2 regions of the Yersinia hibernica genome follow, and region 1 is predicted to be linked to the other one. Evidence: predicted binding sites of a transcription regulator. Region 1 holds the regulator's gene; the other holds the start of a gene.

Region 1 (15,247 bases):
TGGAGAGCGCGAGAGTTTCTTGCGCAATATAGTTTTGCGGCCGTGCCAGCAGTAATTGGCGAAATTGGCCAATTTCAGCTTGTGTCGCCGCCGGGCCAATTAACATGCCATAGCCCCCAGCACCATGAACTTCTTTCACCACCATTTTCTCAAGATTGGCTAATACATAAGAAAGTTCAGCCGGTTGGCGGCATTGCCAGGTGGGAACATTGGCCAAAATAGGATCTTCGGAGAGATAAAAACGAATCATTTCCGGCACATAGGGATAAATAGATTTATCATCTGCCACGCCGGTACCTATAGCATTGGCTAATACCACTCCGCCCGCCCGATAGACTGACAGCAGCCCTGGGATCCCCAGCATGGAGTCAGGGCGGAAAGCCAGTGGGTCGAGAAATGCATCGTCCACTCGCCGATAGATAACATCAATCTTGCAAGGGCCAGCGGTGGTGCGCATAAATACCGCCCCTTCTTTGACGAACAGATCAGCACTTTCGACCAGTTCGACCCCCATCTGCTGAGCCAGGAAACTGTGCTCAAAATAAGCACTGTTAAAGCGGCCAGGAGTGAGCACCACGACGATAGGATCATTAACTGGCGTGCTCTCGCGCAGTGTTTGCAACAGATGGGAAGGGTAGCGCTCAACCGGTGCAATGCGCTGTTCAGCAAACAGTTCCGGGTAGAGCCGCATCATCATTTTGCGGTTTTCCAGCATATAAGAGACGCCGGAAGGTGTGCGCAAGTTATCCTCCAGCACGTAATAAAGGCCATCACTATTACGCACCATATCCACACCAATAATGTGTGCGTAGGTGTCTCGATGCAAATTCACCCCTTGCATACAGGGCTGATATTGGTCATTAGCCAGCACTTGCTCGGCCGGAATAATGCCAGCTTTGAGAATATGCTGATTGTGGTAAATATCATGCAGAAATGCATTTAGCGCCTGAACACGTTGGCGGATGCCACGGTCAAGCATCTGCCATTCGCTGGCGGGAATAATGCGCGGCACACTGTCGAATGGAATTAACCGCTCCGCGCCGTCATCGTCACCATACACATTAAAGGTAATGCCCACTCGATGAAACAGCAGTGCAGCTTCCTCGCGTTTACGCGCGATGGTCAGCTGATCTGCGGCTTGTAACCATTGCCAGTAGGCGTCGTAATGGCCTCGGTGTTTCCCCTCAGCCAGTAACATTTCATCGAAAAATCTGGATACGGAAAGGTCGATGTTCAGCATTATCACCTCGCTAACAGAACAGGCTGTGTATGAGGTAACGCATAAACTGTGCCAGCTCTGCAAACAGGCAAAATCAGGGGGATTAGAGCGATTTCAGCACTATTTGGGTGCAATTAGTGAGCAGGGTGCTTTATGACTGAGCAGAGAATTCCCTTGGCCGGCTGATGATGGTCTGCAATGGCGCATGGAGAAAGAGAGGGGAAATTGGCGGGATAACAATAAAAAACGGCCGGTCATCACCAGCCGTAGAGGCAACAACAGCAGAATTAACGGCGTACTGCGATAGCTTCGATTTCGATTTTGACATCTTTTGGCAGACGGGCGACTTCCACACATGAGCGCGCAGGGAAAGGGGCATTATGTTCTGCGAAGAATGCTTCGTAAGTGGCATTAACAGCACTGAAATCATTCAGATCTTTAACAAATACTGTGGTTTTCACGATATCGGCAACTTTCAGGCCAGCCGCTTCGACGATAGCTTGCACATTTTCCAGTGATTGACGCGCTTGAGCGGATACGTCATCGGCTACCAAGCCCGTTTTAGGATCAACCGGGATCTGGCCGGAAGTGATGATCATGTTGCCCAGATCAACACCCTGGACATAAGGGCCAATGGCGGCAGGGGCGAGTTCTGTGCTGATAATGCGTGACATGTAGACTCCTGGTTTACGTGTAATGGTCGGGGTAAGAATTCTCTCCACCATTATAAAGATGAGGGCGATTACGGCAACCCACTCGGACGAAGTTTGCTGATAGCCGGCGGCTGTAAATATTTACGGACAGCCGTATTCATCCGAGTTGGGAATGAGCCAGTTTGTCGTGTTAATCCGCTTGTAGCACCACTTGGTGATCGAACTCTTTCTCGCAATATTTGCATTTCAGGTGGATTTCACCCTGCATGGCCTTCACTTTAAAGCTCGAGTCGACGGGCTCGTTGTGGCTGATACAGTTGCTATTTGGGCAGGTGAGGACAGCATCAATCTGTTCTGGCAGGCTGAGTGTCAGCTTCTTCACCACTTCGTAATTATCGATGCGGTTGACAGTGGCATCCGGTGCATACATCGCTAATTGGTTGGCTTGTTGCTCTGTCAGGAAGGTATTTTCTATTTTAATTAGGTCTTTACGGCCTGAGCGCTTAGATGGTAAATTCAGCCCGATGGTAATGCGCTGGTCAGTCGCGGTCAGTTTGAACAGCGACAACAATTTGAAACCGATTTGCGCCGGAATATGGTCAATCACGGTGCCGCATTTAATCGCTTCAACCTGTAGTTTGTAATCCTGAGTCATGTTCAATCCCCTTAAAGAGCCAATTCTGCGTTTAATACCAGTGCCAGCAGCGCCTGACGTGCAAAAATCCCATTACCCGCTTGTTGGAAATAGTAGGCATAAGGCGTTTTATCAACATCAGTGGTGATTTCATCAATACGCGGCAGTGGGTGCAGCACTTTGAGATTATCTCGTGCGCCATTCAAATCAGCCGCGCGTAGGACAAACTGCGCTTTGACGTTCGCGTATTCAGAGGGGTCAAGGCGCTCTTTTTGTACGCGGGTCATATAGAGAATATCTAGTTCTGGCACCACTTCTTCAATGCTGGCATGCAGGCTGTATTCGATACCTTTTTCTGCCAGCATTTCCAGGAGATAAGCTGGCATTGCCAGTGCATCCGGGGCGATAAAGAAGAAGCGGTTGCCATTGAATTTAGCCAGCGCTTGTGTCAATGAGTGCACTGTGCGGCCATATTTTAGGTCACCGACCATGGCGATATTGATGTTATCCAGCCGCCCTTGGGTTTCCTGAATCGTGAATAAATCGAGCAGTGTTTGAGTGGGGTGTTGGTTGGCCCCATCCCCGGCATTGACCACCGGCACATTCCCCGAGAACTGGGCGGCAAGACGGGAGGCTCCTTCTTGCGGGTGGCGCATGACAATAGCATCGACGTAAGTGCTGATGACTGACATGGTGTCGGCCAATGTTTCGCCTTTCTTGCCCAAAGAGGTATTGCTGCTGTCAGAGAAGCCGACAACGGATGCGCCGAGGCGGTGAATGGAAGTTTCAAATGATAAACGGGTGCGGGTGGAGGCTTCGAAAAAGCAGCTGGCGATCACTTTGTGTTTTAACAACTCAGGTTGCGGATGACTTTTTAGACTGGCGGCCGTGCGCAGCACCAGTTCCAGCTCTTCGCGGCATAAGTCATTAATTGAGATGATGTGCTTGTGATACAAGGGGTTGGCCATGTGCTCTCTCCTCTGTGGTTACCCGAGATCCCGGGCTACCTTCATTTTTAATCAGTTGTCATGGTGTTGAATGTGGCGTCGATCAGTAGACAAAAAAAAGCCCCTCAATTGAGGGGCCTTTCAGGATCGGTGTAGCAACGGGAGAAAGAATGGCAGCTGGCTGCCTGCTGGCAGTCTATTTTGTCGACCATCAATCGGGTCATTTTCAACAAAACGACGATGTTGGGCAAAATCCAAGCAACTTTTCATCATATCTCCCGGCAAATTGTGGCGAATTATACTCGCGTGGGATTTCTCTGCAAGAGGGAAACGCCGCATTTTTTATGATTAGCAAACGATTACTTAGTGTGTTTTGATTTGCAGTATCTTTAATTAGGGGGAGTTGCTCGACTGCTCAAATGTGTTTTTAACATCAAAACCTAAAACTATGGTTTTGGTCTTGAGCGCAATCAGGAATTTTGCCGACAAGGATGGAGGGGAGAGTGAGCGGGGCTTGGGCGGCCCGACTCGGTTGAGGTTCAGTGAGCACCTTAATCCTCATCAAACCCCGAATTAAACAATTCTATCACTGCCGCCAATGCTTGAATCTCATCAGGCCCAGTGGCCTCCACCTCAATCTGACGGCCTTTGGCGGAGTCGAGCATCAGCAGTGCAATTACACTGCTGGCTTCGGCTTCGGTGCCGCTGTCATTGCGTAACATCACTTCTGCATCAAAACTCTGAACCAGTTCGAACAATTTCATGGCGGGTCTGGCATGCATCCCCAACTTGTTTTTGATCTCAACGGTCTGTTTGACAGTCATTTATTTACGCTTTTCCAGAGTACGATGGCGTGATTGGACATTCTTGCCGCGAGCGCGGAAATAATCGGCCAATTGTTCAGCAACATAGACTGAGCGGTGTTTACCACCGGTACAACCGATAGCAACCGTCAGGTAACTGCGGTTATTGGTTTCCAGCATCGGCAACCACAGTTCCAGATAGCTGCGAGTCTGGTAAACAAAGTTGTGCACTTCAGTATGGCGATCAAGGAAAGAGATAACCGGCTTATCCAAACCTGTCATTGGGCGTAATTTCGGGTCCCAGTGTGGGTTTGGCAGGAAGCGCACGTCGAAGACATAATCTGCATCAATAGGAATGCCATGTTTAAAGCCGAAGGACTCAAACACCATGGTCAGCTCGCGCTCGCGTTTACCCAGCAGGCGGGTACGTAGCATCTCAGCCAACTCATGCACTGACATTTCCGAGGTATCAATAATTAAGTCAGCCCGTGAGCGCAATGGCTCAAGTAGGGCACTTTCTTCGTCGATAGCACTTTCTAAGGACAAATTTTTAGTCGACAGCGGATGCAGGCGACGGGTATCACTGTAGCGACGAATCAGGGTATTGCGGTCTGCATCCAAAAACAGCAACTGCGGTGAGAAGCTCTCAGGCAGTTGGGTCATGGCATGTTCAAATACCTCAGGAGACTCCGGCATATTGCGCACGTCGATGCTCACTGCGGCAGAGATATTTCTATCGGCCAGGGTACTCGCCAGCTGCGGCAACAGAACCACGGGCAAGTTATCGACACAATAAAAGCCCATATCTTCCAATGCGCGCAAAGCAACAGACTTCCCTGAACCGGAACGGCCGCTGACAATCATCAGCACCATGTGAGTGACTCCCCTTGGTATCTTATGTGCCCTGTGTACTTGAAGCCACAGGGGTGTTAGCTGCGCTCTTTCACCCGAATCATTTACTTGAGTAAGCGCATCGGAACTCATTTGCTTGCTGCCTACCCGTGACTCTAATTACTTTGGCCAATATCCTGCGTTTTTGAAGTGCAGGGTGTTTCGCCTGATTATGCTGTTTCTGGCGGTAGTTCAGTCATGATTTGATAAAGCTCTTCATCACTTTGCGCCGCCCGTAAACGGCGACACACTGTTTTATCAGCTAATCGCTTGGCCACTAAAGACAAAGTGTGTAAGTGAGTTTTACATTGATCTGCTGGAACCAACAAGGCAAATAATAGATCAACCGGTTGGTTATCAATAGCATCGAAAGCTATAGGTTGTTCCAGACGAATGAATACACCGACAGCGCGCAGTGTATCTTCTTCCAGCTTGCCATGCGGTATCGCGATACCATTACCAATACCGGTACTGCCCATACGTTCGCGGGTTAATACAGCATCGAAAACGATCTGTGATGGCAGGTTGAGCTGTTTGGCAGCTAACTCGCTGATAATTTCCAAAGCCCGTTTTTTACTTGAGCAATGTACGGAGCTTTTGGTGCACTCGATATTTAATACCGAGCTTAGTTGCAATGCTGGATCGTTGGTCATCTCATTTTTCACTTAAGCGCTGTTTTACGCCTGATGCCAGTGGAATATTCTGCTGGCATCAGGCTATGTAGCGAGTGTAGAACCTTTATCGGTTAATGTTGCTTCAATTTATCTTTATGCTTGTTCAACTGGCGCGCCAGTTTATCAACCAAAATATCAATGGCGGCGTACATATCCTCCTGCTCTGAGCTTGCATGCAACTCCCCCCCATTCACATGTACCGTCGCTTCTGCAATTTGTTTTACTTTTTCGACACTTAAAACCACATACACCTGGTTAATTCGATCAAAGTATTGCTCAAGTTTGGCAAATTTAGTGGTTACAAACTCGCGTAATGCTTCGGTTATTTCGACATGATGTCCGGTAATATTGAGCTGCATAGTGTCTTCCTTCTCAGTTCAGGTCAAACCAACTGTTTACGTTGATTTGACGGCGGGATGGATAACGACTCTCGGTACTTCGCGACGGTACGCCGTGCCACCATAATGCCTTGTTCACATAATAGTGTGGTCAGCTTACTGTCGCTAAGGGGTTTGGCAGGGTTTTCTGCCGCAACCAATTTTTTCACCAGTGCACGGATGGCAGTAGAAGAAGCTTCACCCCCGCTATCTGTATTGACGTGACTGGAGAAGAAATATTTCAGCTCGAAAATGCCCCGAGGACTGTGCAGGAATTTCTGCGTGGTCACACGGGAAATTGTCGATTCATGCATATCCACGGCTTGGGCGATATCTGCCAGCACCATGGGTTTCATAAATTCAGGCCCATTCTCAAAAAAGGCCACTTGCTGCTCGACAATGCAACGTGCCACTTTCAGCAGCGTTTCATTGCGGCTCTCAAGGCTTTTTATCAACCATTTTGCTTCTTGTAGATTACTGCGGATAAACTGCCCATCGCTATCATTGCGGGTAGTGTTTCCCATTGCTGCATATTGCTGATTAATTTTCAGGCGCGGAATGCTATCGGCATTCAGCTCGACCGTCCAGTGCCCTTTGTCTTTACGAACCAAAACATCGGGAATGACGTACTCAGACTCCCCGATATTAATAGATTGACCAGGGCGTGGGTCGAGTGACTGAATCAGAGCAATGGCTTCTTTAAGTGTATCTTCTTTTAGCCGACTTAAACGGATCATCGTGCGGAAATCATGGTTGCCTAGCAAATCCAGATAATCACTAATAACCAAACGTGCTTCGGCAAGATAGGGGGTATCTTTAGCATATTGCGACAGCTGCACCAATAAACATTCGCGCAAATTGCGAGCAGCAACACCAATAGGATCAAAGTGTTGAATTCGTTTGAGTACGGCTTCAACTTCGTCCAGTGCGATGTTTTCATCGCCCATGCTTTCCAGAATGTCTTCTAGCGGCACAGTAAGATAGCCAGTTTCATCAACAGCATCGACGATGGAGGTCGCAATCGCGGCATCGGTTTCGGAAAAGGGTGTTAAGTCCACTTGCCACATCAGATAATCTTGCAGTGTTTGGGTGGTTTCCCCCTGATAGACCGGCAGCTCATCGTCACTGTAATCATTGCGCATGCCCGATGGCGTACCGGCGGTGTAAATTTCATCCCAGGTGGCATCGAGCGGCAACTCTTCCGGCATATCTTTTTGTTCCAGTGCTTCGCGAGTGTCGAGCGATTCACTGTCGACCGTTTTTTTGGCCTCTATCTCTTCATGAAGATCAGTTTGCTCTAGCAGCGGGTTGCTCTCCAGCGCTAACTGAATCTCCTGCTGGAGTTCTAGCGTAGAAAGCTGCAACAGGCGAATCGCCTGCTGTAGCTGCGGAGTCATGGCCAGTTGTTGGCTAAACTTGAGTTGCAAACCTTGCTTCATAATACGTTATCAATTTTCCTTAATGGATGACGAAACGGGCTGTCGAGTGAAGATTAGAGACGGAACTCTTCACCCAGATAAACACGTTTAACTTGTTCGTCAGCCAAAATTTCCTGTGGTGTGCCGTGAGCGATTAAATGCCCTTGGCTTACAATATAAGCCCGCTCACAAACGTCTAGTGTCTCACGGACGTTATGGTCGGTAATCAATACACCCAGACCACTGTCGCGCAGATGCTCAATAATTTTTTTGATATCAATAACTGAAATTGGGTCAACACCGGCAAAGGGCTCATCCAGCAGAATAAACTTAGGATTCGCGGCCAGTGCACGGGCAATTTCAACCCGGCGGCGTTCACCACCAGAAAGTGATTGCCCTAGACTGTCACGTAAATGAGTAATATGGAACTCTTCCATTAACTCATCGGCCCGCTCTTGGCGTTGCTCGGATGAGAGATCTTTACGGATTTCCAGCACCGCCATCAGATTGTTAAAGACACTCAGGCGGCGGAAGATGGAGGCTTCTTGGGGTAAATAGCCAATCCCGCGCAGGGCGCGTTCATGCAGTGGCAAGAGGCTGATATCTTCATCATCAATCACAATACGCCCGGCGTCACGCTGGACAATGCCGACGACCATATAAAAAGTGGTGGTTTTACCTGCACCATTCGGCCCAAGCAGGCCGACAATCTCACCGGACTTGACTGTCAGGCTAACGTCTTCGACCACTTTACGGCCTTTGTACGCCTTAGCCAGTTTTTCTGCGATTAATGTTGCCATAAATGATTACTTACTCTTCTTTTGGCCTGACGCTGCTGGCCCTTTATCTTGTAATTGGGACGGTAATAGCACGGTAGTGACGCGATTGCCTTTGTTACTAAAGGCTTCCATCTGCTGTTTTTTCACCAGATAAGTGATGCGATCACCTTTGATATTGCTATCAAGCTGTTCCAGATAGGCGTTTCCGGTCAATATGACTAAGTCATTAGCAACCTCGTAACGCAGTTTCTGCGCGTGGCCTTTGACCGGTTTGCCGCTGTCTTGCATCTGATAGAAAGTCACCGGATTACCAAAACCTTCGATGACCATTTTGTTTTGATCACCGCCCGGACGAGTCACCACGACTTTATCAGCCTTAATCTCAATGGTGCCTTGCTTGATAATCACATTATCAGTAAATGTGACGGTATTCGCTGCCATATCTAACGCTTGTTTGACCGAGTCGACCAGAACGGGTTGGTCTGAATCGCCGGTTAAAGCCAATGCAGGCAGGCTTGCGGCTAAAAGTGAGCTGGCAAGCAAAAAATGACGAATTTTATTTTTGGATTTCATAAGAGGTTTTAACCTTTTCAATCAGCTCGGCGGTTTTATCCCGCAAGTTACCACGCATTTTCATGCCGTTAGATGTAAATCCAATACCAAAGAGGGTAACTTCATCGTCTGAGGATACATCCTGAGTGATCAAATTAACCTGGGCGTTATCAGTTTTAATTTTTTGTAACTGGGCGTCTGGGGTTAAGCTATCAACCTCCACGTGACCATACAAATAAAGCATCTTATCATCGGTCAACTTGGCGCGATCTGCACGTACTGTCCAAGTGGCGACCGCATTTTCATCAAACATGGTCATCACCGGCCGGGTAAACCAGGTCAGCTCTTGTGTGTTGAAGTTCTGAACCTCTTCCGCCACCAGTTTATAATTCAGTTGCCCGACCGGATTAAAAACCACCGTCACAGTATGTTGGCTTTGCGATGAGGGTTCATTATCATCGGCCACAATTTGTGTATCCTTTTGATTAAAACCGGAAAAATTCCAGCCAATCAAGGCTAAAGCAATCAGTGCTAAGGATATTGTTATCCATAGTCTTGTTTTACTCATATCGACAATCCTTTGGCACCCTCGAGTTTACCTTGGGCCAATAATATCAAATCACATAGCTCGCGTACCGCACCGCGCCCGCCATTGATGTGCGTAACATAGTGCGCTTTGGGGATAAGTAATGGGTGGGCATCCGCCACGGCGACAGATAAGCCAACTTGCGCCATCACCGGCCAGTCAATCAAGTCATCACCAATATAAGCCACTTGCTCAGGTTGGCACTCTAAGGCGACTAATAGCTCGTTATAGGCGAGCAGCTTATCAGATTGCCCTTGATAAAGGTGGGTAATGCCTAAGGTGTTGGCGCGGTCTTCCATTAATTTGGCGCAGCGGCCGGTAATAATAGCCACTTCAATCCCAGAGGTTATCAGGCAGCGGATACCATAGCCATCCCGCACATTGAAAGCTTTCAGCTCTTCGCCTTGATTACCCATGTAAATCAGGCCATCAGACATGACGCCGTCAACATCACAAATCACTAAGCGAATATTGGCCGCCCGCTGTATGACGCTGCTAGCCACGGGCCCATAACATGTATCCAGATAGACGGTATTGCTCATATTTTGCCCTTAATTAAACCACGCCAGCTCTCAGCATATCGTGCATATGTACCACACCCAGCAATTGGTCACCATCGGCGACTAACACCGCGGTAATATGACGTGATTCCATTAGGTTGAGGGCATCCACCGCCAACATGGTTGGACGAACCCGTATCCCGCCGCTGGTCATCACATCGGCGATTTTCGCGTTATTCAAGTCGATGCCCATATCGAATACCCGGCGCAAGTCACCGTCGGTAAAGATACCTTTAATCATCATTAAGTCGTCACAGATTACGGTTAAACCCAGATTTTTCCGAGTAATCTCCAGTAATGCATCGCGTAATGTGGCATCAGGGCTGACGTGAGGAATGTCGGCACCGGTGTGCATAATATCGCTTATTCGCAACAATAACTTGCGCCCCAGTGCGCCGCCCGGATGGGAAAGAGCAAAATCTTCCGGAGTGAAGCCCCGTGCCTGTAGCAGGGCAACGGCGAGGGCATCGCCCATCACTAATGTGGCGGTGGTGCTGGTGGTGGGGGCCAATCCCAGGGGACAGGCTTCTTGCGGCACTTTGATGCACAAGTGAATATCAGCCGCTTTGCCCATGGTACTTTCTGGGTTGCTACTCATACAAATAAGCTGAATTTTCTGACGCTTAAGAACAGGGATCAAGGCAAGAATTTCGTTAGATTCCCCTGAGTTGGAGATGGCGAGCACGATATCTTGCGGTGTGATCATACCCAGATCACCATGGCTGGCCTCGCCGGGGTGGACAAAAAATGACGGCGTGCCGGTGCTGGCAAAGGTGGCGGCAATTTTGCACCCAATATGGCCAGATTTACCCATTCCCATAATGACAACTTTGCCGTGGCAGTTAAATATGGCTTCACAGGCTTTGGTAAAATCGTCATTAATATATTGGTCGAGCTGTGCCAGCCCATCGCGCTCAATTTGTAGCACTTGTTTACCGGCCTGCTGGAAATCAACTCTGGGTTGTAAATCCACATGTGGCTGTAAATCAGAAGAAAACATACTTGGTTCCCGCTCAATGTTGGTAGGCAACATGGGTTAGGCCGCAGTTAAGGGCAGCCAAAATAGCACCGCGAGATACGCGATAAACCCACATAATAACAGAGCGCCCGCCATATGGCCGATTCGATGTTTACGCCCCAGACACAGCACCGTGAATATTATACTGACACCGAGCATTACCCAGTAATCTCGTTGGAAAGCCTCGGGGTTGATATCCCCCGGGGACAGCAATGCGGGGACACCTAACACAATAACAATATTAAAAATGTTTGAGCCGATAATATTACCGACCGCCATATCATCTTCACCTTTTAAAGCCCCGGCGATGAATGTGGCCAATTCAGGTAAACTGGTGCCAATGGCGATGACCGTCAGCCCGATAACCAGTTCACTGACCCCTGCGACTCTGGCAATGACTGTGGCATTGTCGATAATCATTTTGGCTGACAGCGGCAAAATAATAAATGCCAGCACCAGCCACAATAATGCGACGGTATTGTTGCTGTCTTGCGGTAACTCTGCCAATTGCTCGCGGGTAAGAATATCATTTCCTTGCGCGTGAGCCAGGCGGGCAATTTTTAGCATCAGAATAATAAAAGCGGCCGCCGCCAAGAGTAAAATAACGCCATCCGCTCGGCTCAGATGGTTATCTGCCAGCAAAAAGCCGCATAATACGGTCACGAGCAACATCAAGGGTAATTCGCGGCGTAAAATTTCTGAGCGCACGGTCAGGGGGCGTATCAGGGCGGCACCACCAACAATCAGTAATAGATTGGTAATGTTAGAGCCCAGCACATTCCCGACCGCCATATCTGTTTGGTTATTCAATGCCGCCGTGACTGATACAATGAGTTCCGGTAGCGAAGTGCCAATGCCGACAATCGTCATCCCAATAATCAGTGGCGGGATTCCGAAAGAACGCGATAACACGGCAGCGCCATAAACTAATCGATCGGCGCCGTACACCAGTAGCACCAAACCAATGATTAATAGTGTTATCGCCAGAAACATGCAGAGTCCTTTATTAGGTATAATCCCGATCCGTTGGCACAAACTCGCTGTCGGTCACTGATAGCCGGCACAGAACAGATAGCTCGCGGGTAAACATCACTAAAAACACATTACGCTCTTTTTGGTGACATCCTAATTTTGACTGTCAGTGCCAGAAAAGTAAAACGTATGGCAACTTTGGCTACGAAAAAGTGTTAATAAGTTGCCAGAATACTGCCCAATTGCGCTCGTTGCCGCTATTTGCTGTAGCATTGGTGGGTAAATGAGTCTAAAAGGCCTAAGGGACGAATGATAATGAACCAACTGGCGTCGAATTTGATAGAGATCCGCGGGATGAGTTTTACCCGTGGTGAGCGGCCAATATTCGCCGATATCAACATGACGGTTCCGCGCGGCAAAGTCACTGCGATTATGGGGCCTTCAGGGATTGGTAAAACCACTCTGCTGCGTTTGATTGGCGGGCAACTTGCGCCAGATGCCGGGGAAATTTGGTTTGATGGTGATAATATTCCGGCGCTTTCTCGTCAGCGTTTGTATGATGTGCGCAAGAAAATGAGCATGTTGTTTCAATCCGGCGCGCTTTTCACCGATTTGACTGTATTTGAGAATGTGGCTTTCCCATTACGTGAACATAGCCATTTACCAGAAGAGCTGTTACATAGCACGGTGATGATGAAGTTAGAGGCCGTGGGGTTGCGTGGCGCGGCAAATTTAATGCCCGCCGAGCTTTCGGGGGGGATGGCACGGCGTGCAGCACTGGCGCGGGCTATTGCCCTTGATCCCGAATTGATCATGTTTGATGAACCTTTTGTCGGGCAGGACCCTATCACCATGGGCGTACTGGTAAAACTGATAGATGAGCTGAATCATGCATTGGGTGTCACTTGTGTGGTGGTCTCCCATGATGTGCCAGAAGTGCTGAGTATCGCTGACTATGCTTATATTGTGGCTGATCAGCATGTGATTGCTGAAGGAACACCTGAACAACTACAAGCCAACGATGATATGCGGGTACGCCAGTTCCTCGATGGTATTGCCGACGGGCCGGTGCCTTTCCGTTTCCCGGCCGGGGATTATAAAACTGAATTGTTAGGCGCAAAGTGATGGAGTCTTCATGTTAGTACGGGCGTTAGCGTCTTTGGGTCGCAGGGGAATCAATGTCTGTGCATCCTTTGGTCGCGCAGGTTTAATGCTGTTTAATGCGCTGGTTGGCCGGCCTGAACCGCGAAAACAGTGGCCATTATTGGTCAAACAGCTGTATAGCGTTGGGGTGCAATCCTTACTGATTATCGTGGTTTCCGGTCTGTTTATCGGTATGGTTTTGGGTTTACAGGGCTTTTTGATCCTCACCACCTACAGTGCGGAAGCCAGTCTTGGGATGATGGTTTCTTTATCATTGCTGCGCGAGTTAGGGCCAGTGGTCACGGCGTTACTCTTTGCTGGCCGTGCCGGTTCTGCCCTGACAGCAGAAATTGGTTTGATGAAAGCCACTGAACAGATTTCCAGTCTGGAAATGATGGCGATTGACCCTCTTCGGCGGGTGGTTGCTCCCCGCTTCTGGGCCGGCCTTATCAGTATGCCATTATTGACCGCTATTTTTGTCGCTGTCGGCATCTGGGGTGGGTCTGTGGTCGGTGTCGACTGGAAAGGCATTGATAGCGGTTTCTTCTGGTCTGCCATGCAAAGTGCCGTTGAGTGGCGCACTGATTTACTGAATTGCCTGATTAAGAGCCTGGTATTTGCTATTACCGTGACGTGGATTGCGCTGTTTAATGGTTATGATGCGGTCCCAACATCTGAGGGGATTAGCCGGGCAACGACCCGTACCGTCGTGCATTCGTCACTGGCGGTATTGGGATTAGATTTTGTGCTGACAGCACTGATGTTTGGGAACTGAGTCGATGCAAACGAAGAAAAATGAAGTCTGGGTAGGGGCGTTTATACTGATTGCGATTCTGGCAGTGGTATTCCTCTGCTTGAAAGTGGCGGATATCAAATCTGTCGGCAATCAGCCGACTTACCGGATTTACGCAAATTTTGACAATATTGGCGGCCTAAAAAATAATTCGCCGGTCAAAATTGGTGGGGTGGTGGTGGGGCGAATCGCTGATATCACATTGGATACCAAAAACTACAGTCCACGGGTGGCGATAGATATTCAACAGCGCTATAACCATATCCCGGACACCAGTTCCTTGGCAGTACGCACTTCCGGTTTGTTGGGTGAGCAGTTCCTGGCGCTCAATGTCGGTTTTGAAGACCCTGACATGGGAACCAGTATTTTGAAAGATGGTGGCGTGATTCAAGACACCAAATCTGCATTGGTGTTGGAAGATCTTATCGGCCAGTTCTTGTACAAAAGTGACGGCAATGGTAATTCTGATGCGCCCGCCGCTGAGCCAGCAGCAGTCAATGGCAGTTTGCCCGCAACTCAACATCCTTAAGAGGGTATCTGAATGTTTAAACGTTTACTTATGGTCGCGTTGTTAGTGGTGGCACCACTGGCAAATGCGGTCGACCAAACCAACCCATACCGCTTAATGGATGAAGCGGCGCAAAGAACATTTACGCGCCTGAAAACCGAACAAGCCAAAATTAAGCAGAATCCAGATTATTTGCGCACTATCGTACGTGAAGAGTTATTGCCATTTGTGCAGATTAAATACGCCGGTGCCTTGGTGTTAGGCAGTTATTACAAAGCCGCCACACCTGCGCAGCGCGAGGCATATTTCAATGCGTTCAGCCAATACTTGGAACAGGCATATGGTCAGGCGCTGGCTTTGTATCATGGTCAAACTTACGACGTAGCGCCAGACCAGCCACTGGGTGATGCCAATATTATCGCCATTCGTGTGACTATCCTCGACCCTAATGGCCGCCCACCGGTACGTTTAGATTTCCAGTGGCGCAAAAACAGCCAAACGGGTCACTGGCAAGCGTATGACATGATAGCCGAAGGGGTTAGCATGATAAGCACCAAGCAAAATGAGTGGGCTTCTATCTTACGTCAGAAGGGCGTTGATGGCCTGACCCAACAGTTGCTGATTGCCGCAAAACAGCCGATAACTTTAGACAAGCAGTGATTATGGCAGATGAATTGCATTGGCAGTCACAGCGCGAAACGCTGATACTGCAAGGTGAAT
Region 2 (15,247 bases), 1.3 Mb from region 1:
ATAGATACATCTAAGTTACAAAATTGATGGCGCTATTAAACATCATATTGCAGATTATATATATAGGATCATAAGAGCCTCTTTCGTAGGAAACATCCTACAATAGGCCGAATTTAAGATTTTGTCTTATTTCCGGCCTTGTTACAGAGAACATCTAGATGTGTGATTTCTGCTTACTTATTAGCCAATATAACTCATCATGAACGTATTCAAAAATCGAGATTAAAGGTTAATGGCTGCTGGTCAAATCTTTAGTATATCATTGATAAAATAGGATATATTATAGATATTATTTATCTCAATGGCGTAACAAACAACAAAACTGCCTACCGGTTTTTGGCGATATTTTAAGCAACGTAAAACATCGGTAGATATCCCGATTTATCAATACGGACAAAGCTTCAACATATGGATGGGCACTGACATTACTGAAAAAATAAGAAAAATGCCCATTAAATGTTAAGCATTAGCAGATTAAATACCGAAATAATGTAAGTGATTGGACCACAGAAATCCTAAGCGGATAACTAGCACCCTTTAATGGCGTGTAAATACAGCTGGAAATAGCCTTTGGACTAACTCGAAGATTTAACGCAAAAAAAATAAGGGGAAATAGAAAAAAAGGTAAGGGATAATGATGATTCAGGAAATTAAAAACTGAAATTGTGTTTTAAGTGGAATAACACAAGTAGGATAACCTGCAAAATCAATAATAAAGTTGGTTCATATGTACCACATTCTAAATGTAGATCCAGGATGGTGCAGCGGACCTGCAAGTCATTTTGAGTTCCGGTATTTAAAGTGTACCTACCAACTCAATCAGGAAACATCGGCACTTTTCCCATAGCGGTTATATGTAATTGTTGTATTGGAATACCCAAGTAGCTAAGAGGTTAATTATTCTGTAACACCATGTTCGTGAAAGTAGCCGCTGCATAATACCATTGTGATAAAAATGATGAAAAAGCTGGAGGCTATCCATTGGTGCGGTAGAAAGGTTGTGAGGAGAAATACGAATTTTGCGGCATTTCTGCGGCGTCAGATAGACTCTGAGCTAGCACCAAATACCGTGACAGGAAAGCATGATTAGCGCCATAAATGATACACAAAAATTGTATCACTGCCGTTTCAATGCAAGAAACAAGTGGATAACATGATAAATATCATGCAGTTAGCTGAAATGGTGGAGGCCCTGCCAGCTACATCCCGGCACACACCTCGCCTGCTGCGGCTGCTTCCTTCCGGACCTGACCGAGTTCACAAGTTAGTGTTGCGGGAGAACCAACAGGGCCTCCATTGACGTTAACGGCTCCTTATACTCTGGAGCGGTGGGCATTATCGGCCATGCACCATCAAATAGCAAGGCACCACCAGCTAACCGGTGGTTTATTGCCCAGCTATTTGATGATGAGTGCAGAATTTATTTTCTTCTGGCAAAAAAAGCCCTGATGATATTATTTGTTCCTATCGCCTCGTGCCAAGAACAGAAAATAAAGAGGATGCTCAGAACCCAATGACCGAGCCAAGCGACCCGCAAATTATCGACAGCTTTCGCCAGCGTGTATTTCAGGTGGTTGCAGCTATTCCCTACGGGCAAGTGACCACCTATGGCGATATTGCCCGACTAATAGGCTCCCCCAGAGCTGCTCGTCAAGTTGGAGGCGTTCTTAAACGCTTACCAGAAGGGTCTACCTTACCCTGGTATCGCGTCATTAATCGCCATGGCGAAATATCGCTAATTGGCGAGGATTATCTCAGGCAGAAAAATGCCTTATTAGCGGAGGGCATTGAAATTAGCCCGACCGGGCGCATTGATTTACAGCAATATCGCTGGCGATACAGCTAGTTTCAGCGCCACAGAGCCATACTCTGTAGCGCATAAAGCCGCTCAAAAAGTTACTGTATCGTCCCTGTGCCTGTCATTGTTGCTGCGGGCGCAGTTTCAATGGCCACAGAAGTGACAGGAACCAGTAGCAGGTTAACCTGAGTGCCAGCACCATTGTTAATCACCTCCTGAATGGTATCTGTGATGAACATTAGCTGGCCATTATGGGTAATAGCGGCGCTCACAATTATACGGGCATTTGGTTGAATTTCTGCTGGGTTAAACGGCAATGCGAAGCTAAAGGGAGCCTGCTTGCCTTCAGTGCGAATCGCTTTCTGCGCAATAACCCGTGTCGGGGCATCAGCCAGTGAAGCATCCGACAGCGTAACCGTGACGACGGCATCCGGCGGCAATGCAATGCGCTCGCGGATATTCACTGCCCCCTGTACGGCTGGTTGCGCAATAGGTGCAGCCGCCTTTGTTGTTCCCGCGGGCACCGGGACATCAACACCTTGATGAGCACAGCCGGCCAAACTGATGACCAATGCTGCCCCACCCGCTATCTGCCAGAATTTTATTGATTGCCAAGGTTTCATAGGTCGCACTCCTTCTTATTATTAAGATGCGAGTTATTCACAAAAAAGCTCGCGATTAATAAGTGGCTTCAACCACCTAGCCTGCTAATTATAGCACAATATGCTACCACTTACTGATTCCCCCCTGATTGAGCCATTTATCAGACGATTCCTGATAAAATGACGTGCAATTGAGTGACCGTTTCACCGCAATATATTGACGACCCCCCGCTGGATTCAGCACACTGTGCATGAACTCAATCATCAGGGGCCACAGCATGAGCCAGGCATTAGAAAAACTGCTCGATCTACTCGATCTGGAGAAAATTGAAGAGGGAATTTTCCGGGGCCAAAGTGAAGATCTGGGCTTACGCCAAGTATTTGGTGGCCAGGTTGTTGGTCAGGCAATTTATGCGGCAAAACAAACGGTGCCCACTGACCGGGTGGTTCATTCATTTCACAGCTATTTTTTACGCCCGGGGGACAGCAGCAAACCCATTATTTATGACGTAGAAACATTACGCGATGGCAACAGTTTCAGTGCACGTCGGGTGAGTGCGATTCAGAATGGTAAACCTATCTTCTATATGACGGCGTCATTCCAGAGTCAGGAAGATGGCTTTGAACACCAAAATACCATGCCGGATGTTCCCGCACCGGAAGGGTTAATATCTGAAACGGATATTGCCCGCCAATTTGCCCATTTGATCCCCGAAAAAGTCAGGGATAAGTTTATCGGCCATCAGCCGATTGAAATGCGCCCAGTGAAATTTCACAACCCACTGCAAGGCGAGAAAGCAGAGCCTAGCCGCTATGTCTGGTTCCGCGCCAATGGCAAATTGCCGGAGGACTTCTCGGTTCATCAATATTTGTTGGGTTATGCATCTGATTTTAACTTCTTGCCGACGGCCCTACAGCCTCACGGCATTGGTTTCCTTGAGCCGGGGGTGCAAATCGCCACAATCGATCACTCCATGTGGTTCCACCGCCCATTCCGTCTCGACGATTGGTTGCTGTATGCCGTAGAAAGCACCTCAGCTTCAGGGGCTCGTGGCTTTGTTCGCGGCCAAATCTATAACCGGGCGGGGGTTTTGGTTTCCTCGACAGTGCAAGAGGGGGTTATTCGTTTGCATCGATAATGGCAAAAATATCAGGGGCGATGTTTCCATCGCCCCTGTTGCTATCATCATTATTATTAATTTTACTGCCAGTGAGAACTTATTGGCATGCTTAACTTACTGATTGTATGCATTTTCGCCGTGGCTGTTCACATCCAGACCTTCGCGTTCTTGCTCTTCCGGAACTCGCAAACCCACCAGCAAATCGGCAATTTTGTAGGCAACGAAAGCAACCACACCAGACCAGACCAAACAGACTCCCACGCTGAACAACTGCACCCCGACCTGATGGCCCATCGTGACGCCAGCAGCATAACCTGTGCCGCCCAATGAAGCCGATGTGAAGACACCGGTCAAGATACACCCGACAATCCCGCAGACGCCGTGGACACCAAACACATCGCAGGTATCATCCACTCGCAGCCATTTTTTCAACAGCACCACCCCCCACAAGCCGGCAACGCCACCAATCAAACCGATAATCAGTGCGCCACCAACCCCGACAGTACCTGCAGCTGGTGTAATCGCCACCAAGCCGGCGATACAACCTGAACAGGCACCTAATAGTGATGGTTTGCCGCGTAAAATCCACTCAGCAAATACCCAAGAAAGAATGGCACCCGCTGTTGCGACAACGGTGTTCACGAAAGCAAGTGCAGCAATTTCGTTAGCGGCGCTGGCAGAACCGGCATTGAAACCAAACCAGCCGATGTACAGAATTGCCGTCCCCGTGAATACCATCGGTAAGTTGTGCGGTTTGAACGCCTCTTTACCAAAACCGGCGCGTTTGCCCAGTAAGTAGGCTCCGACCAAACCGGCAATCGCGGCATTAATATGCACCACAGTCCCACCAGCAAAGTCCAGTGCGCCGTCCAGTGCCAAGAAGCCGCCTCCCCACACCATGTGCGCCATTGGCAGGTATGAGAAAGTGAACCACAGCACAGCAAAAATAAGTACCGCCGAGAAACGGATACGCTCAGCAAATGAACCCACGACCAGAGCCACGGTGATACAGGCGAATGAGGCCTGGAATACCACATGGATATATTGATAGAAGGTGCCGCTCAAGCTCGTCAGGCCGATGCCTTTGAGCATCGCCATGTCAAAGCTGCCGAAAAATGCATTACCCGCGCTAAACGCTAGGCTGTAACCATACAGAATCCATAGAACACAAATCAGGGCAAAACTCACCATGACCTGGGTCATCATCGACAATACGTTTTTGGAACGCAGCAGGCCACCGTAGAACAGGGCAATACCGGGTACCGTCATAAACAGCACCAAAGCGGTGCAAATCATCATAAAGGCATTATCGGCTTTGTCAGCGACAGCGGGTGCTGCGGCCATTGCCAAAGAGGGCAGCATTGCTGCCGAACTTAGGCCCAACACGGATAAAAGTTTTTTCATTATCAACCCATCCCTATTCACTAAATTTGAGCCTGCAAATTACAGTGCTGCTTCGTCTGTTTCGCCGGTGCGAATGCGAATAACACGTTGCAATTCAGCAACGAAAATTTTGCCATCACCAATTTTGCCGGTATAGGCGGCCTTGCTGATAACATCAATGACTTCATCCAATTGATCATCAGCAATGGCGATATCAATCTTCACTTTAGGTAAGAAATTGACACTGTATTCCGCTCCCCGATAGAGTTCTGCATGCCCTTTCTGGCGACCAAATCCTTTTACTTCGGTGACGGTCAACCCCTGAATACCTACAGAGGACAAGGCTTCACGCACATCCTCCAACTTAAATGGTTTGATAACCACGGTAACCAGCTTCATATTTGCCCCTTCTCGATTTAAGTCGAATTCATGTCTGCCACGAAATACTTATCTGCCATAAGACACTTACCTTTCTCAAAACAAGTAAAGCAAAGGCTATGCCATAAATAATATTTACGCGTATTTAGTCTCGAAAAGGCGAATTGAGGGCAGTTGGGATGGGCCCCCCAAAAGCTTTATCGGGGGATAAAAAAGAATGAACAGTTTTTGTGCACTAAATTAGTGCGACGCGCGTCACAAAAGTGCGCGAAGAGGTTCCTGCGCTATTGCTTTGCTTGATTATGGTGCGGCCCATCTAGAGCAGGAATTAACCGGGTGAATGCCTAAACAGGAAAGTCAAAAAAACTGGAAGGGAAATAGAGAAGCCCATGGGGCCGCGTGACCCCACAGATGACTTTTTAACTTACGGCGGTTTCAACTTGATCAATAGCCGCTAAATCTTCACTGACTAATTGCAACTGGTACATTTGATAATAGCGCCCGTGTGCCGCCAGCAGCGCTTGATGCTTACCTTGCTCAACAGCCACTCCGCGGTGCAAGACCATAATAGTATCGGCATCAACAATCGTCGAAAGACGGTGCGCTATCACCACCAGCGTGGTGTTTTTCCGGATTAACTGTAATGCCCGCTGGATGGCCTGTTCCGTGCCCGAGTCAATATTCGCGGTTGCTTCATCCAAAATCAGGATTTGTGGTGCCTGAACCAATACCCGAGCCATGGCCAAGAGTTGTTTTTGCCCCACTGACAATGTATTGCCCTGCTCCCCGAGTAAGCTGTGCAAACCATCCGGCAGTGCATGGACTAATGGCGCCAATTGCACAGTTTCTAGTGCATCCCAAACTTGCTGCTCACTGATGTCACGACCTAGCGTCACATTGGCAAAAAACGAATCCGCTAATACCACCGGGTCTTGCTGCACCATCGCGACACCCTGTCGCAGTGTTTGATGTGATAATGTGGCCAAAGGCCGCCCGTCAAGCAAAATCTCGCCCTGCTGTATTGGGTAATACCCCATCAACAAGTTTGCCAACGTGCTTTTGCCACTGCCGGTGTGGCCAACCAAGGCGATAAACCCGTGTGAGGGCACATCAAGGGCGATATTTTGCAGCACCATTTTATCGTTACGATAAGAAAAACTGACATTATTAACCTGAATACGGCCACTGGTTAGCGGGCGGTCATCAGTACCGTAGCCTTGCTGGGCGCGATCCATCAGCTCGAAAATACGCTCCCCGGCAACCACGGCCTGCTGCATAATCGACTGCTGCGATGTCAATTCAATTAATGGTTCATTCAGCCGACCCAGATAATTAATGAATGCATACAGCACCCCGACACCCACTGAACCCTCGGGGCTGAAACCAAAAAGCAGCAACAAACCACACAGCACCATGGCAGAAAATAGGCTCAACAGCGGACGTAGCAGGAAGCCCTCCAGACGCAACGTTTGCATCCGCGCCGAATAATGGGCACGGCTAGCCGCCTCCATTCGCTCACCAAAGCGGGCCTGCTGACGGAACTGCTGGATAACACCCATGCCATTAATGACTTCATTAAAACCATCATTAATATCCGCCAAATAAGCTCGAACTCGGCGCACTACTGGGGTGCTATAACGCTGATAAATGGTCATTACCACCAACACTGCTGGGAAAATACAAATCGAAATCAGCGCCATACGCCAATCCAGACTGAACATTGCCACCAGCATCGCACCAATTAACGCCGCACTTTTCAATACCGTGGACACCACCATCACATACAAATCTTTTATCACTTCAGTGTCATTCGTCACTCGGGAAATCAATTGCCCGACAGGTTGGGTATCAAAAGCACTGAGAGGCTGGCGTAACGCCGCATCCATAACTTCAATACGCAACCGCTGAACAACCCCCACGGCCGCGCGATTAAACAGTAATGCCTGAAAATAGTGCAATGCAGCCGCTAACAATTGCAGCAGCAGATAAGCGAGCGCCAACCCACTGACTAACCCCAAAGGTAATGTGCCTTTCGCCACCACGTGATCAATGAAATAACTAATTAACAATGGGCCACTGACCTCTGCGGCGGCGGCAATCCACAACATCAATACCGCTAATCCTAGTGGTTTACGATATGGGGAGCCGTAGGAAAGCAGGCGTTTTAGTGTCGGCCAAAGCTGTTGAACTTTACTCATCGGTTTGGGCCTCCGACTCACCGTCATCCAAGGCAGCCTCCAATTGTTGATAGCGGTACATTTCCCGATACCACCCAGATTGATTAACCAATGTGTTATGGCTGCCGCGCTGCATCACGCCACCGTGTTGCATGACCAAAATTTCACTGGCTTCAGTTAAGGCTGAAAGACGGTGGGCGCTGATAATCACAGTGCGATGTTCGCCCCACTCCCGTAAGTTTTTTAAGATTTCATGTTCAGTCTGACCATCAACCGCTGAGAGCGCATCATCAAGGATCAGAATCTCTGTATCCAGTAGCAGCGCCCGAGCAATGGCAATACGCTGTTTTTGCCCACCGGATAGCATCACCCCGCGCTCACCCACCTCGGTGTCATATCCTTGAGGAAGGCGTAAAATATCTTCGTGCACACTCGCCAAACGCGCCGCCCGTTCAATCTGCGCCTGGGTCGCCGCCGGTTTCCCCAATGCAATATTACCGGCGACCGTATCAGAGAATAAAAATGGCGTCTGACTGACCACCGATAAGCGCCCACGCCAGTCATGCAGCCGGATATCTGGCAGCGGATGCCCTTGATAACAAATTACGCCATCATCAATATCAAATTGCCGTTGAATTAATGCCAACAAGGTACTTTTACCCGATCCCGTCGGCCCGCATAACCCCAGCATCTGCCCTGGTGCCAATGTCAGAGACACATCATGCAAAGCGGGTTGCTCAGCTTCTGGGTAATAAAAATGGCGAATATTCACCGCCAAAGTGCCACGGTCGCTCGATAACGCGACCTTGCCGTCTTTCACCACTGGCGCTTCTTCCAACAGGCTGCGGATACGGCTATAAGCCGCGCTACCCCGCTCTACGATATTGAACATCCACGCCAATGCCAGCATCGGCCAAATCATCAATCCCAAATACATCACAAAACTGGTTAGCTGCCCCAGAGTGATACTGTGATTCACCACCATCCAACTGCCGCCGCCAATAGCCAATAAATTTGCAATACCGATAGCAATATAAATCGTCGGGTCAAAACGGGCATCAATACGGGCGACATACATATTTTTGGCTCCCGCTTGTGCGGCAACCTGCGCAAATTGCTGCGACTGACTATCTTCCAAACCAAAAGCTTTAATCATGCGAATGCTAGTGAGGCTTTCCTGCGCCTGATTATTGAGACTCGAAAAGGCCCCTTGCGCTGATTTAAAGCGCTGGTGCAGTTGGTCACCATAATATTTGATGACCACCGCCATGACCGGCATAGGCAGCAATGATAAGAGGGTCAATTCCCAACTGATTTGGGTGCTCATAACAATCAATACCGCGCACCCCATCACCAGCGAATCCACCAGCGTCAAGACCCCCTCACCGGCAGCAAAGACCACTCGGTCGACGTCATTTGTCGCACGCGCCATTAAATCACCGGTACGGTGACGTAAATAGAATCCAGGAGCTTGTTGACTAAGTTGACGATAAAATTTCGCACGCAACTCGACAGCCAGCTGATAGGAGGCACCAAACAGTAAAACTCGCCAAACATAACGCAACAGATAGACCACGATAGCCGTCACCAGCATCACGCCTATCCATACCAATAACATATTGGTCGACATCTGTTTTGTACTGATGCCATCGACAATGACCCCGACCAATTTGGGCGGGAGTAATTGCAAGATAGCAATAATGATCAGCAGCAGCACCGCCCCCACATAGCGGCGCCACTCACGGCGGAAATACCAGCCTAGTTGTGCAAACAATCTCACGCAGTTTTATTCCATGGTCTAATAGCGAATAACATCGGTATTTACTCGCTAAATGCGACAGTGAAGTAGAATACCATCGTTAAAATGGTTTTTTATACCCAATAGATTGCCAGCAGCCAACACCCTTGCTGCTTGAAAAATGATGGGCAATCACTCGGGGACAGGTAACACTGTGGTGTACTTGATTTTTTCCATCGCAAAGCTCGATGTCACATCAATTAGCCCCGGGACACCATTAACCATGCGCTTGTAGAAGTTATCGTAGCTTTTCATATCAGCAACTTCCACTTGCATTAAATAGTCATATTCCCCGGCCATACGATAGAACGCCAGCACCTCTGGCATCTGCTTGGTGAACTCGACAAACTCTTGATACCAACCGCTATTATGCTGCTGAGTCTTGATCAGTACAAATGCAGTGAGTCCTAATCCTAATTTTTCACTGTCTAATAATGCCACTCGCCCACGAATAAACCCCTCATCTTCAAGGCGTTTCAAACGTTTCCAACAAGGTGTGGAGGTCAAATTGACGGCGTCGGCCAGCACTTGCAGTGATTGCGTGCAATCTTCTTGCAACATACACAGGAGTTTACGGTCAGTTTTATCTAACATAACGAGCAACCATAGAATAAATTTCTACCATTTGGCGATAAAGAAGTAAAAATGGCAACGTTTTTTTCTTTAATAACCGTTAATCTAGTTATCATAAGTTTACTATCTATATCGCAGGCTATAAATGACAAATACTTGGGTAAAAAATGCTATCAGTGAAATAGAAGCCGATTTTCAGCGCTCCGCTGATACCCACTTGATTCGGCTAAATCTGCCAGCATTTCCCGGCATTTATCTCTATTTAAAAGATGAAAGCACCCATCCGACTGGCAGCTTAAAGCACCGCTTGGCGCGTTCACTATTCCTTTATGGTTTGTGTAACGGCTGGATCAAAGAAGATACAACCATTATTGAAGCCTCCTCCGGAAGTACGGCGGTGTCCGAGGCCTATTTTGCCCGTTTGATTGGTTTGCCATTTATTGCCGTGATGCCGAGTTGCACCGCCCGACGTAAAGTTGAACAAATCACTTTCTATGGCGGCCGATGCCATTTTGTCGACCATGCTGGGCAAATTTATGCCGCCTCCGAGCAATTAGCCCGTGAGCTTAACGGCCACTATATGGACCAGTTCACTTATGCTGAGCGGGCGACTGATTGGCGTGGGAATAATAATATTGCCGATAGTATCTTCCGCCAAATGGCGCGCGAGCCTTTCCCTGTCCCTCACTATATTGTGATGAGCGCAGGTACCGGCGGGACCTCTGCAACTTTGGGCCGCTATATCCGCTACCAAGGGCACGATACCCAACTGATGGTTGTCGACCCGGAAAACTCAGTATTTTATGATTGCTTTTGCAACGGTGACCGCACAATAACGGGCAGTTGCGGCAGCCGGATTGAAGGGATTGGCCGACCACGGGCGGAACCATCATTCATTCCGCAAGTCATTGATAGCATGCTACGTGTGCCAGATGCCGCCAGTGTTGCCACTATCCATTGGTTGGAGGGCATTCTGGGGCGCAAAGTCGGTGCTTCCACCGGGACGAATGTCTGGGGAGCATTGCAATTGGCCAAACAGATGCGGGAACAGGGTAAAACCGGTGCCATCGTGACATTACTGTGTGATAGCGGTGAACGTTATCTTGATACTTATTACAACAGACAATGGGTGGGCCACAATATCGGCGATTTAACCCCATTCAGCAATGAACTAAATAACATGTAATTTATTGATAAATGGCCTTTAAACCGGCCATTTTAAAAGAAAAAAACCGGATGGTTATCCGGTTGGCTAATAGCTATCTTCAACATTATTGGTGCTAGCCCAATAACCCGATGATATACCTCAGAATTCGGGGGAATAGGTGAGGTGTGGTGAACTTAGCCAATGTTGCAAATAGTGCGCTACGCCCTGTTCCTCGCAGCGACCAATAACCTGTAATTGGGGTAACTCTTGTTTCAATTGTGGCAATGCATTTCCCATGACTAAGCCACGACCGACCCGCGACAACATCTCTTTATCATTCATCGCATCACCAAATGCCATGCAATCTGCCAGGGTTAAATCGAGGTGATGACTGAGCCGCTCTAAAGCAGCCCCTTTGTTACAACCACGAGGCAACATTTCGAGACAGTCCACGGCTGAAAAACAGAAATCGGCCTGGCCCGCCATTTGCTGCTCAAGCTGAACTTTGAGATAAACCAGCTCCTGATGTGGCGCAATAAAGCAGATTTTGTGGTTGCCAGTCAGCGGTAATGTATCTAGCGCGGTCAGTTGGAACTGAAAACGGCTGGTTTGATGGGCCGCCAACAATGCTGGGTCATTGTAATTAGTGAACCAACCATCATCGCGGAAAATATGAATACTGGCGTTCGTCTGCCAGGGGGTATGCAGCACAAAATCCACCAGTTCCGCAGGTAAATCCATACCATATAAGGGGGCGCCTTCCCTGTCACACACTCGGGTACCATTGCCGGTGATTAAATAACCATCAATACCTGAATGAGATAGAATTCCTTTCATATCAAGGTAATGCCGGCCTGTAGCAAAGGTCAGAATCATCCCGTTTTCCACTAACTGATGTAATGCATTTAATGTCGCGCCACCTATTCTATGGTCGCGCATCAGTAAAGTTCCATCCATATCAAAAGCGGCTAAACGGTACATGCAAAACCTCATCAAGAGTAAAACTGGTGGTAGGGATAAAATTATGGCGTAATATTTACTGAACTAATAGTGAACAATTAATTTAAACTGTTCCTGATTTATAGTCCCCCCTAAAAAGAGGGCAAATACGTTCATTTTGTCTGTATGGCTATTCTTTGTTTTTATAGTAAAAAATGGCAAATAAAATAGCCCTAATGGATAGGTTATTAATTATGCGCGTCATTCATCGGCTTACCCAATATCAACGTTTGCACCAAAAGTTCGGCGATAATCTGGCCGCCACTACAGTAGGTGAGGTCGCAAACCTGCTATTTTGTAGCGAACGCCATGCTCGCACCTTAATACAACAACTGCAGGCTAATGGCTGGCTCAGTTGGCACTCACAAGTAGGGCGCGGAAAACGGGCACAACTGCAATGCCTGAAAAGCCCCGACATGCTTCGGGCCACCTATCTGCAAAGTTTTCTCGAGCAAGGTTGCCATCAAGCAGCACTTGAGTTAGCTCAGCTGGAACCTGAACGCCTGCAAACCTTGCTAAATCCGCATATGGGGGGGCAATGGCAAGCAGACAGCCCAGTCTTGCGTATTCCCTACTACCGTACACTCGAGCCCTTAAACCCACTCACTGCCACTGGCCGGGCAGAACAGCACCTGATTTATACTTTGCACGCCGGTCTGACTCGGTTTAACACCGGTGATCCACAACCCAAACCGGATTTAGCCCATCACTGGCACGTCAGTGATGATGGTCTAAGCTGGCAATTCTTTTTACGCAGCCAATTACGGTGGCATAATGGGGAGCGTATTCGCGGCCAACAATTATTGCAGACGTTGGAGCTACTGCGAGAAAATAGGCGCAGTCAGCCTAGTTTTACCAACATTTTAACCATCACCCTGCCCCATGCCTTATGTCTACAATTTACACTTTCTCAGCCAGACTACTGGCTAGCTCATCGATTGGCTGACTTACCCTGCCGGTTATTTCACCCAGACCATCCACTACTAGGCGCAGGACCTTTTAAGCTGGCGACCTTCGAGCCGCATTTGGTGCGGCTGGAGCAACATGAGTTTTACCATTTGCAGCACCCTTATCTGGAAATCATCGAGTACTGGATAACCCCCAACCTAATGACACCATCAGCAGACGGGAGTTGCCAACATCCGGTGCGTATTACCATTGGTCAAGCAGAGGACGTGCCCTTAGCTCGCCCTGTTCAGCGCAGTATGAGCTTGGGGTTTTGCTACCTGGCGATTAATCAGCATCGCAGTAATATGACTACCAAACAAATAGCCAAATTATTGATGTTAGTGCAAACCTCCGGAATACTTGAGGCTCTCTCTATCCGTCGTGAAATTATTATGCCCAGCCATGAAATGCTACCTGGTTGGCCTATTCCGCAATTTACGAGTGAGGAAAACCCACCACTACCGGCCCATCTGATATTGATATACCAACCACCGCTGGAGCTTAAAAGTGTCGCCGAGCAGCTAAAGACGGTGCTTGCAGCACAGGGCTGCACCCTAGAAATCCGTGCCAGCCATGATAAACAGTGGAAAGATACCCACCAAATTGAACAGGCTGACTTATTATTAGCAGATCATTTAGTCGGTGAATCCCCTGAAGCGACCATGGAAAGCTGGCTCCGGCTTGACCCCCTGTGGCGAGGTATCCTCTCAGTGCAGCAGCAGGAACAACAGCAAAAAATACTGGCCCATATTCAGCAAATCGAGCAAGCTCCCGCACGCTTTCGCCAATTACGAGAATATTATAATAGCCTGATGCTCTCCGGGCTGATTCTGCCGCTGTTTAACTATCAATATCAGGTCAATGCCCCACCCCGAATTAATGGTGTGACGTTAACAGCTTACGGTTGGTTCGACTTCAGCCAGGCGTGGTTACCGCCGGCGACGGCTTGATAACATACTTCGGCGGCTACCTTTTATCACGCTATCTGAGTACCATACTGCCAGTTTTCAATTTTACCGTGAGATTGATGCTTTAAAACTCACCGCGTACGAGGTAACAGAATGAAACGTGCCGTAGTTGTTTTTAGTGGTGGACAAGACTCCACAACCTGCTTAATTCAAGCATTACAGCAATATGATGAAGTCCACTGCATTACTTTCGATTACGGACAGCGCCACCGCGCAGAAATCGATGTAGCGCGTAAGCTGGCAACGCAACTTGGTGCTAAAGCCCACAAGGTTCTGGATGTGGGGATGCTCAATGAGTTAGCCGTCAGCAGCTTGACCCGAGACAGCATTCCAGTACCGACGTACAGTGAAGAGGAGGGTAACTCACTCCCCAGCACATTCGTCCCTGGCCGTAATATTCTGTTTCTAACCTTGGCAGCTATTTATGCTTATCAGGTTCAAGCCCAGGCAGTAATTACCGGTGTCTGTGAAACCGACTTCTCCGGTTACCCAGATTGCCGGGATGAATTTGTTAAAGCCCTCAACCAAGCAATAGATTTAGGTATTGGTCGAAATATCGCATTCATTACCCCGCTGATGTGGCTGGATAAAGCCGAGACGTGGGCACTAGCTGATTATTATCAGCAACTTGACCGTGTCCGCCATGACACACTGACCTGCTATAATGGGATTCAAGGTGATGGCTGCGGCCAGTGTGCCGCCTGTCATATAAGGGCCAAGGGTCTGGAGTTCTATCTGGCCAATAAAGCTAAAATCCTATTAAATCTGAAACAAAAAACTGGGCTGATTTGATTTTTGCGGCTGAGCGACCACGTTAACGTTAAGTGCCAGTTTTCATGACCTCGCTCACTGGGAGCGAGGTATATCTCTATCAATCCCCCCTTAAAGCCCCCGGTTAACAAACTCTTGGAGCTTTTCGCGCAGTTCCCCATCAATCGGTAATGCCTTTTGGCTGCGTAAATCTATACAAACAAAAGTCAATTCAGCATCAGCCACAGGAATTAACTCAGGTTCTAGCGTGACAGTCTGTTTCATCACACCACTTTTTCCATTTAACCTTAATAACTGGCTATCAATTCGCAGCAAGTCTCCCAACACTGCCGGGTGGCGATAATTAATATTGATATTAACCACAATAAACGCGATTTGATTTTCAGCCATCCATTGTGCTGCAGGCTCACCATCAAGCCATTCCCAGCGGGCTTCTTCGAGAAACTCTAAATATCGGGCATTATTAACATGTTGAAAAACATCAATATGGAAACCCCTGACTTTGATATGAGTATGCATGGCGATGAACTTCTCCAGATAGTTAATTGTTATTATAAAAGGACAGAGACAACTGGTATGACCTC

The links. Region 1 encodes sigma-54, which starts transcription at its own class of promoters, with help from an activator protein. Its sites were predicted from a motif close to GTTGGCACANNTTTCGCTNT; they were not measured.
Positions count from the first base shown of each region.
Region 2: a site for sigma-54 is predicted at 5,390-5,409, ahead of glnK (P-II family nitrogen regulator). Genes of this name have one in related genera too.

Region 1 is NZ_CP032487.1:4,216,752-4,231,998, reverse strand. Features, by position in the region: gene D5F51_RS19875 (circularly permuted type 2 ATP-grasp protein) at 1-1,240, opposite strand, end outside; gene ridA (2-iminobutanoate/2-iminopropanoate deaminase) at 1,507-1,893, opposite strand; gene pyrI (aspartate carbamoyltransferase regulatory subunit) at 2,063-2,527, opposite strand; gene pyrB (aspartate carbamoyltransferase) at 2,539-3,474, opposite strand; gene D5F51_RS22530 (hypothetical protein) at 3,624-3,830, shown strand; gene npr (PTS phosphocarrier protein NPr) at 4,005-4,277, opposite strand; gene rapZ (RNase adapter RapZ) at 4,278-5,129, opposite strand; gene ptsN (PTS IIA-like nitrogen regulatory protein PtsN) at 5,318-5,800, opposite strand; gene hpf (ribosome hibernation promoting factor) at 5,893-6,180, opposite strand; gene rpoN (RNA polymerase factor sigma-54) at 6,204-7,637, opposite strand; gene lptB (LPS export ABC transporter ATP-binding protein) at 7,691-8,416, opposite strand; gene lptA (lipopolysaccharide ABC transporter substrate-binding protein LptA) at 8,423-8,968, opposite strand; gene lptC (LPS export ABC transporter periplasmic protein LptC) at 8,952-9,515, opposite strand; gene kdsC (3-deoxy-manno-octulosonate-8-phosphatase KdsC) at 9,512-10,075, opposite strand; gene kdsD (arabinose-5-phosphate isomerase KdsD) at 10,089-11,093, opposite strand; gene D5F51_RS19805 (calcium/sodium antiporter) at 11,130-12,104, opposite strand; gene mlaF (phospholipid ABC transporter ATP-binding protein MlaF) at 12,399-13,208, shown strand; gene mlaE (lipid asymmetry maintenance ABC transporter permease subunit MlaE) at 13,219-14,001, shown strand; gene mlaD (outer membrane lipid asymmetry maintenance protein MlaD) at 14,006-14,548, shown strand; gene mlaC (phospholipid-binding protein MlaC) at 14,561-15,187, shown strand; gene mlaB (lipid asymmetry maintenance protein MlaB) at 15,190-15,247, shown strand, end outside.
Region 2 is NZ_CP032487.1:2,877,985-2,893,231, forward strand. Features, by position in the region: RNA gene ffs (signal recognition particle sRNA small type) at 1,191-1,287, opposite strand; gene D5F51_RS13640 (MGMT family protein) at 1,514-1,846, shown strand; gene D5F51_RS13645 (YbaY family lipoprotein) at 1,897-2,421, opposite strand; gene tesB (acyl-CoA thioesterase II) at 2,679-3,539, shown strand; gene amtB (ammonium transporter AmtB) at 3,636-4,925, opposite strand; gene glnK (P-II family nitrogen regulator) at 4,965-5,303, opposite strand; gene D5F51_RS13665 (SmdB family multidrug efflux ABC transporter permease/ATP-binding protein) at 5,702-7,480, opposite strand; gene D5F51_RS13670 (SmdA family multidrug ABC transporter permease/ATP-binding protein) at 7,473-9,239, opposite strand; gene D5F51_RS13675 (Lrp/AsnC family transcriptional regulator) at 9,390-9,851, opposite strand; gene D5F51_RS13680 (PLP-dependent cysteine synthase family protein) at 9,976-11,016, shown strand; gene cof (HMP-PP phosphatase) at 11,137-11,958, opposite strand; gene D5F51_RS13690 (SgrR family transcriptional regulator) at 12,171-13,874, shown strand; gene queC (7-cyano-7-deazaguanine synthase QueC) at 13,986-14,684, shown strand; gene D5F51_RS13700 (acyl-CoA thioesterase) at 14,775-15,182, opposite strand.